DNA from 4 places in the Virgibacillus sp. FSP13 genome. Region 1 is predicted to be linked to each of the others. Evidence: riboswitches for the same ligand, from Rfam matches in the RefSeq annotation. Region 1 holds a riboswitch; each other region holds the start of a gene.
What was found. A riboswitch is a leader RNA that binds a small molecule or an ion and turns the genes downstream of it on or off. The one in region 1 is predicted to bind thiamine pyrophosphate.
Positions count from the first base shown of each region.

Region 2: linked by a shared signal. The riboswitch ahead of ACW2QC_RS16740 (ABC transporter substrate-binding protein) and the one ahead of tenA (thiaminase II) in region 1 are both predicted to bind thiamine pyrophosphate.
Region 3: linked by a shared signal. The riboswitch ahead of tenA (thiaminase II) and the one ahead of tenA (thiaminase II) in region 1 are both predicted to bind thiamine pyrophosphate.
Region 4: linked by a shared signal. The riboswitch ahead of thiT (energy-coupled thiamine transporter ThiT) and the one ahead of tenA (thiaminase II) in region 1 are both predicted to bind thiamine pyrophosphate.

Region 1 covers NZ_JBSVKG010000012.1:51,301-53,503, reverse strand. Annotated here, with positions in the region: TPP riboswitch at 135-248, shown strand; gene thiW (energy coupling factor transporter S component ThiW) at 327-812, shown strand; TPP riboswitch at 820-923, shown strand; gene tenA (thiaminase II) at 999-1,688, shown strand; gene thiD (bifunctional hydroxymethylpyrimidine kinase/phosphomethylpyrimidine kinase) at 1,685-2,203, shown strand, end outside.
Region 2 covers NZ_JBSVKG010000025.1:19,661-21,863, reverse strand. Annotated here, with positions in the region: partial or broken gene ACW2QC_RS16750 (ABC transporter permease) at 1-195, opposite strand, end outside; gene ACW2QC_RS16745 (thiamine-binding protein) at 195-485, opposite strand; partial or broken gene ACW2QC_RS16740 (ABC transporter substrate-binding protein) at 545-1,039, opposite strand; TPP riboswitch at 1,210-1,319, opposite strand; gene ACW2QC_RS16735 (Dph6-related ATP pyrophosphatase) at 1,388-1,981, opposite strand.
Region 3 covers NZ_JBSVKG010000007.1:31,585-33,787, forward strand. Annotated here, with positions in the region: partial or broken gene ACW2QC_RS07995 (IS1096 element passenger TnpR family protein) at 264-530, opposite strand; gene tenA (thiaminase II) at 596-1,294, opposite strand; TPP riboswitch at 1,367-1,465, opposite strand; gene ACW2QC_RS08005 (PTS sugar transporter subunit IIB) at 1,500-1,778, opposite strand; gene ACW2QC_RS08010 (PTS galactitol transporter subunit IIC) at 1,781-2,203, opposite strand, start outside.
Region 4 covers NZ_JBSVKG010000004.1:11,073-13,275, reverse strand. Annotated here, with positions in the region: gene ACW2QC_RS05090 (hypothetical protein) at 1-198, opposite strand, end outside; gene ACW2QC_RS05085 (hypothetical protein) at 342-488, opposite strand; gene thiT (energy-coupled thiamine transporter ThiT) at 645-1,220, opposite strand; TPP riboswitch at 1,338-1,443, opposite strand; gene ACW2QC_RS05075 (M3 family oligoendopeptidase) at 1,509-2,203, opposite strand, start outside.

The DNA of each region.
Region 1 (2,203 bases):
GGCCGCTTCAAACTTTTGGTTTTGGAGCGGCCCTTCTTTCTTTAAGAATTGTTGAGAGAAAAATATTTGTTATAGACTGGTGACAAATGGAAAGACCTCTGTTAAGATAAGAATCAACAAGCAAATTATAATAGTTCAACTACTAGGGGTGCCCAAAATCGTGGGCTGAGAGGAAGGCCGAACTGCTTTCCGACTCTTATGGACCTGATCTGGTTAACACCAGCGGAGGGAAGTAGTGAGTGGCATTATGTCCATAAACTAATCCCACCAGCTAGGTCCCTTTATCAGGATCTAGCTTTTTTATTTTATTTGAAAGGGGGAATCAGATGAATCGAACGCGTTTACTAACAACAATGGCAGTTTTTGTAGCTATTGGAACGATTGGGGCACAAATTCTATGGTTTCCAGCAGGCGTTGCCAAAGCCTACCCTGTACAACATGCGGTCAATGTCATGGCAGCAATCATGCTCGGTCCAACTCCAGCTGTTATGGTCGCATTTATGATTGGGTTACTCCGTAATTTGCTTGGACTTGGTACGCTATTGGCATTTCCTGGCGGGATGATTGGTGCTTTTCTAGCAGGTTATCTCTACAAAAAATTTGGCAAAAAGTTATGGGCTACACTTGGAGAATTCATTGGCACCGGAATTATTGGTTCCTTGTTTGCCGTACCATTTGCCAACCTTTTAATGGGAAGTTCAGTTGGTGCATTGTTCTTCTTCCCATCATTTCTAGTGAGCAGCGGAACAGGCGCATTGATGGGCTGGATGATAGCTGTTCGCTTGAAGCAACAAGTACCACAAAATATTTAGTATAACGGAAAACTACTAGGGGCGCTGTAACGGCTGAGAATAGGAATATTCCTTAGTCCCTTGGAACCTGATCTGGTTAATACCAGCGGAGGGAAGTAGTCGAGCGAGAATAATATGTACTCTCCTCTATTTATCTACTTTTCTACTCCCCTAGTAGCTTCCTTAAAAATTCAAGGAGGCATGACAATGACTTTTTCACAAAATCTTAGAGAAGAAAATAAAGATATTTTTCAAGCAATCTTTAACCATCCATTTGTACAGGGAATTGGCAAAGAAAACGTCCCTAAAGAAGCATTAGCACATTATATTAAAGCAGACTTTGAATATTTAAATGCATTTATCAACATTTACGGAATCGCGATTTCCAAATCAAACAATCGTAAAGATATGTCCTTTTTTAATGAACAAATCCAGTTTGTACTGCATAGCGAAACCCATCCTCACCATAATTTTTGCGAGGTAATCGGGGTAGGGTATGACGAACTTCAGGGGCATCCATTACCACCTACTGCTGATCATTACATGAAGCATATGATGTATCATGCACAAATGGGCAGTTTGCCAGAAATAATCTGTGCATTACTTCCTTGCCCATGGACATATCTCGAAATCGGGAAGGAATTGATGAAAACATATAAACCGTCTAAAAATCATGCGTTTTATCCATGGATCAGCTTTTATGCTGAGGATAGCATGGAAAAAACCACAACGGAAATGCGAACCCGTTTAGATGAATTGGCAAATGAGTCTTCAAACAAAGACATCTCACGAATGAAAGAAGCATTCCGCAAAAGCTGTCAATTGGAATTAGCTTTTTGGGACATGGCATACACTTGTGAGGAATGGCCTGGAGAAAGATTGGTGACACAGCAATGACTCAAATACCTTGTGTACTTACCATTGCTGGTACCGATCCAAGTGGCGGCGCCGGCATTCAGGCTGATTTAAAAACATTCCAGGAATTTACATGCTACGGTATGTCTGTGATTACATCTGTTGTTGCGCAAAACACAACTGGCGTTCAGGAGGTTCACCATATCCCTATAAAAATGATTGAACAACAACTTGATTCTGTTATTTCGGATATCCCATTTCAAGCATTTAAAACGGGAATGATTGCGAATATCGACATAATGGATGCAATAGCCAAGAAAATTTCGCATTTATCCGTCCCTTTTGTCATGGACCCTGTAATGGTTGCTACCAGTGGTGATCCATTAATCACAGCAGATGCCCGAGACTATTTGCGTGACCAGCTTCTACCCATGACAACGTTAGTTACACCAAATGTTCCAGAAGCAGAATATATTATCGGAGAAACCATTAAAACGATCGATGATTTACAACAGGCTGCTGAACAAATCGTATTTAAACATGGTGCCGGAGCTGCC
Region 2 (2,203 bases), on a different contig from region 1:
AACCGATAATGTAATGGTTGAGACTAAATGATGTTGATACACTTGCCAACCTTCTATACCTGTTTGAATTATTTGTGATGGTGCAGGAAGGAGCCAATCCGGTATATTAAAAAGAATACTGAAAAGCTCCCACGCACTGAACAAAAGGAGGAGAACCACAGCCGGTTTCCATCCTTTTTTAATGATTCCTTTCATTAGCGATATTTCTCCGTCAATTCAGATATTGAAGCTCCATCTGGTTTATGAAACACTTTCACCTGTGAAATAATACTTTCACACCCGCTTTCCGTCATTTTAGTATTCATTTTTTCGATAATTGACAGAAGTTCCGGCAAATCGCCTTCCATTGTAGTTTCAAGTGGATTCACCTCATATTTCACTCCTGATTGAGCAATAACCTCTATTGCAGCATCTACATATGGAATCGGATCTTCCCCGTTTTTTGTCTTTGGTATAATTTGAACACTAACTAACGCATTTGCCACTTAAATACCCTCCTATTTTGGTAAAAATTCATTTGTAAAAGCTTTTTCGCTATCTAGTTGTTTCCCATATTGACAATATCCACCTCATCAGCGGAAGCATTCTCTTGGTTCATAAGGGATGTAAGAACAGCCTTCTCAACTGGCGCACCCCAACCACCATACGTTTTCCCCGCAAAGTCTTTAGGTGATGTGATTTCTTTTTCTTTTGGTGAGGCAAAACCGGATGTATTATGCTGGATCACTGCCACCTTGCACACGTGCTTCTGTAATACTTTCCTGCGCACCCACACCAAAATCGGCCTTTCCTGATGCGACAAGCTGATCAGCCCCAACTTCTCCTGGCATCATAATTTCCACGTCCAGTCCTTGTCATTAAAATATCCCTTTTTCTGTGCAACATAAATGCCAGTATGATTCGTATTTGGTGTCCAGTCCAAAACGAACTTTATTTTCTGCTTGGCGTTCTCATCTTGATCCGCACTCTTTGACTCATTGTTATCGTTACATGCCACAAGAATGGTAACCATAATTAATAACATTAAAAGCTTCTTCATTTCCTATCCTCCATGTATTTGTAATATTGTTTAGGAAAATGATCGGCACAAAGGTTTAAAAATGACAATAAAAAAACACCACCATTTTTAAACCTGGGGTGCATACAAAAAAGAAAGATTTACCTTTTCTTTTAATTCGTGCTCAAATGTGTCATTTTTACCGGACTTTTTGAACAACCTTTGATGTTCCCTACGCTGGTTTCAGCCAGATCAGGTTCCAAGGGTCAGTATCTATCGGATACAATCTCAACCAGCTCAACTGGTCCCCCCACAAAATCTATTTAATTTTGATCTTACATGTTTAAAGGTACTACATTACGATACCGTTTTCAAGAAGATTCATAATATTCAAACCAGATCGTTAAAGATTGGCCCGCCAAATACCGTTGTATGATATTCTCCCGATTCCCCCAGCGGACAAACATCCTTCTTGCTAATATCAGTAATAAACGATTCATCTATAAGACGACCAATCCAGCTTTCCGGAAGTTTTGTATTATCTACTTTGATAACCCGTGCCTGAAACTTTGAAGCTACAAATTCTCTTAATAGATCCAATACCTCATGTTGATCCGTCCACAATGGGTAAATCGGTGCTACACCAGCTTTTTCTGCAACTTGCTCTCCCCACTCACGATGTCCTTCTAAATAAATATCACCAAATGCAACACTATCAATCTTATTGTTCTTTTTTAAATCTTGTAACGTACGAACAAAATCCTGTGTATATTCCGTAAAGTCTGTCTTGATAAAATGAACCGGAATCCCAATACGTTCAGCCTGTTTTTCAATTTGATCAAGCTTCTCCCCGTGTGCGACTGTTTCCTGTTTTTCTTGCCATATCGTCGTAATGAGACAAGAAACATCGTAACCTTGTTGTTGCAAACGATATAATGCTAAACAACTATCTTTCCCACCGCTGAATGATAAAGCTATTTTCATGACTACTGGCTCCTTCTTCTACTTATTACCTATACTATATCATTCAAACCTAAAAGAAAGAAAGCCAGTGGTCAGCTGGCTCTCCCCAGGAGGTTTCATGGGTTGTAATAAATCTTCCACAAGTCTTGTTTCGATTTATACTTTATTCTATGTGCACGCTTCCTCACTTGTATTGGTATTTTCCTCAAGACAACCGTACATTTAAGCAGAATCTAGTCTATT
Region 3 (2,203 bases), on a different contig from region 1:
TAAAGTTTGATAGTTTAGTTACCCTTTTGCTGCAAAAATATGTATTATCAAAATTACTTGCATAGAAAGGCTCGGCATACGCCTCATCCCAGTACAGCGTGTGCCGAAGCTTAAGTATAGCGGGTAAAAGTTCCCGCTTTTTTGATTGGTCTTTTATATCTTGGAGTCAGGAAGACAGATTTACTAACTCATCCCATACATTGTTGGGACAAGATTCATGTGAACCGTACCCAAGTGCTAAAGGATGGGAATGTCACCTCCTTTTACCAATAGTATTGTTCTGGCCCGTCCCCTTTTGATGCAACAATATAGGGTGTTATTGGCTCAGGTTCTTCCTCTGAAATATCCTCAACAGTAATGGTGAATTTCCATTCATCACCATAATCATATAAGTACAGAAACCGTTGACCTAACTGCAATCCAACTGTTCCAATGTTGACTTCATCTGCAGTGGGATGGCCGTCAAAATCTCCTGGTGCGACAATGCTTTCATCGGACCACTTTTTTCCATCCATAAAGAAACTGTATAGATGGTCATCATCAAATCACTCCTAAGCTACCAATAATTTGGCTCCATACTTCCTGCTAGTTTTGACTATACAGTTGAGGAATTTAAAAACTTAACTGGCCATTTTTCCTTCCTCTCAGCCATATCCCAGAACATGTATTCAAAGTAGCTTGTTTTGACAACAATATCCTCTAGTGCAGCTAGTTCATGTTCAGGTTTACCGTTTGCTATTTCATTCATTAAACCTTTACATGTATTAGCTAACTCCGTAAATTCATTAGAGGCGTACATCTCCACCCAATGACCATAAAATGGATGTTCTAATGCCCCTTCCCATTCTGCTAGGTTTTTCCCAATAAAGTTATAGCTCCAGGCACATGCAAGGACGGAAGCAACAACATTTTCAACGCCCCCTTGTTGCGATACATTTAGCATGTAACTCGTGTACGCTGTCGTAGTTGCTCCCGCTTCTGTTGCTTCTAGTTCCTCGTTTGATATGTTAAATTTCTTAGCATATTCTCGATGAAGGTCCATTTCCATGTCCAATGTACCATGCAATAGTTCCGCAAACAATGTCATCGTCTTTAAGTTCTGTGATTTTGCACTTCCTAAAGCAAAGAGACGTGAATACTCGATTAAATATACATAATCTTGTTTCATCCAATGTTTAAATTTCTCTTGATCTAGCCACCCTTCCCCAAGTCCTTTGACAAAAGGATGTTCTAGATAAGCGTTCCAGATTGGCCCGACTTTTTTCCATAAGCGATCTGTAAATAAATTGCTCATAATAAAATCCCCTTCCTTCTTATTAAAAAAATCATTCACTACTACATAGGAATGGTTTTACAGAATTCAATAGATTGAATTACTGCACTTCCCTACGCTAGTTTTAACCAGATCAGGTTCAAAGGGTCGAATTTTTTCTCTCAGCACAAATGTGCTCCCCCAGTGATTGACTATATTTAAATGACTTATTACTAATTTATAGATGTTAAATCCTGTTCTTTATCATCCTATAAACTTCTTCAACCCCTATCCCCGTTAACAACGGTACACCATTAATTACCTTATCTTCCATCTTTTCAGGAACAATGGTTGTCGATATAACGAAATCATAATCATCCCACTTGCTAATCGCATCATTGATGTTACCTTGATGAAGCATCACTTGTTCATGTAGATTTTCTTTCATCAACCACTCGTTTACTTTTCCCATGACAACTGTTGATGTTGCGACACCTGTACCACAAACAACTAAAGCTATTTTCATATCTATCCACCTCTATTTCCCCATTTATTGACATATAGTAATCCGCCAACTGCTATCATGCCAATTAATCCAATCCCATACCAACTCAACATTTTCCCCAATCCTACAAATAAACCTGTCGTCCATACAGCACCATCAACAAGTGCGGATATACTTGTATTACTCCCCATATCAAAATTAGCTGCATTTGCTACATCGGTAAATAATGGTGAGACCCATGTTGCTATATGCAATCCAACCCCAATATAAATCGTTCCCGCTATAATAATTCGAAATATATTTCCACGAAACACGGGGATCATTAAACAGACAAGAAATGGGATCGTTGCCAAATCACCAAATGGTAAAACATGATTTCCAGGCAACATAACAGCCAGAAATAATGTAATAGGAATCAACAGCAATGAAGCAGATAAAGTAGCAGG
Region 4 (2,203 bases), on a different contig from region 1:
ACTAAAGAGCTCTTTTGCTGCAACCAAATTCGCATTAAAAATGGAAGTGAAACCGTCAATAAGACTACCATTATACACCCAGGCAATGACAAACGTTCCAAGTAATGTAGGGAGTACAACGCCACGTTTGAAAATCATTGTCAAAATAATAATTAGTGTAAATAACCCATATAGCCAATGCGATATCGTAAGCTCCACATGAACCTTCCTTTCTTCTTACGTGTGCTATAGCCTATGCAAATCGATAATAGGGAGTGAGAAAAAAGGAAGGTTCAAAAAACAATTTACTTTTGACACTGGAACAAGGTATGGTGTATTTAATTTAAAACGGACAAACGAGCTTACGCTTGTTTGTCCGTTTCAGAATCCAACTTTTCGGCACAATGATTACAATATAAGTTTCCATCTATTTGTTCACCATCAAAAAAGCCATTTTCACAATAAACAGCATCCCCACATGATTTACATTCGCCAATTAATTCCCGCAAAATGATCACCCCTATTTTCAGTATACTCAAAAAATATGCACTTCGCAAAATAGGTGCTGTGCACAAATCTATCTTTATTCATTTTCCCAAAAATAAAAGCCGTGCCAACTAAAGACAGTGGCACGACCCAACATATCGTGAGCGGAAAGCTAATGCTTATGCAGTTGCACTTAATAGTGTTCTTGGCTGTTTATGGAACAAGAAGAACACCGCGATTGTACAAATAATGAACGACGGAATAATGTATGAAATATTATAAAGCAATGAATAAATCCAGACATTCATGCCGTCAACTGCCGACTCGAAAAATACGACTCCTGCAGCAAAATGGGCAATAAAACGCAACATGGAACCGAGAAAGACACCAGTTAAAATATATGTTATAGATGTTGCCGTATTGCCTTCCTTAACTGCATGCTGAATTGGTTTTGCAAAAATGCCTGCAAAGCCGATCACAGTAAACGCTACCGCATAATCAAGCAGGCCTTGCCAAAAGTACAATATATATCCTGTGCCTAATGCTACTTGTAAAACACCCCATAGAAATCCTGACAATAATCCACCTTTTAATCCCCAACGAAAGGCGACAATAAATACCGGAATCATTGCCAATGAAATTGATCCGCCTTGTGCCCAAATTTTAAAAGATAAAAACGGAGCAAGATCCAATGCTAATGCTAACGCTGTAAAAATAGCTACTTCAATTAAAAACAATGTACGTTTCTCCTTCAAACAAATAACCTCCCCTTCTAGTAGACTAAAAATCTACCTGCGAAAATTTTGAACACAAAAAAAGCAATGTCAAAGGGGAAGCTTCCTGATGGGGAATCCGCTCACATTGCTTTTATACCATCAAAAAAGCTACCATCCCTACGCTAGTATTAACTAACAGGTTCAAAGGGTAAGAACAGCTCAGTGTTCACTCTCAGCCAAATGGGCTCCCCCTGTAGACTTTTATTTCTATGCTTTTTTCGTTACCTGTATTATAACGTATTCGCCAACCAGTGACAACGCTAGGATTTAAAGTGCCAAAAACTCCTCAACATCTTTTACACATAAACGGATGGCATTTTCCCAGAAGTCTGGTTTCGTCAAATCAATTCCTAAATGTTTTTCCGCTAAGTCTTCAACGGTCATTTTTCCGGTGTCACGAAGAAGTGCAATATAGTCATCTTCAAAACTACCACCTTTTTCAAGTGCAAATGCATAGATTCCGAGACTAAACAAATAACCGAACGTATATGGAAAATTATAAAATGGCGTTCCCGTGATGTGAAAATGCAGTTTAGACGCCCAGAAATTCGGATCGTACGTATCTAAAGCATCGCAATATGCCTCTTTTTGTGCCTCCACCATTAATTCATTTAGTCTAGGTACCGGAACCATACCTTGTTTTCGTTCATCATAAAATCGTTGCTCAAAAAGGAATCGCGCATGAATATTCATAAAAAAGGCAACACTCCGCTGTATTTTATCCTCTAGTACAGACAGTTTTTCCTCTTTGCTTTTAGCATTTTTCACTGATGCATCGGCAATAATCATTTCAGCAAACGTTGATGCCGTTTCTGCTACATTCATTGCATACCCCTGATTCAATCCATTCACATCATTCATTACATGCTGGTGGTAAGCATGGCCTAATTCATGGGCAAGGGTGGCAATATTAGAAGTTGTCCCAGAATATGTCATAAAAATACGTGTCTGTTCACTGTCTG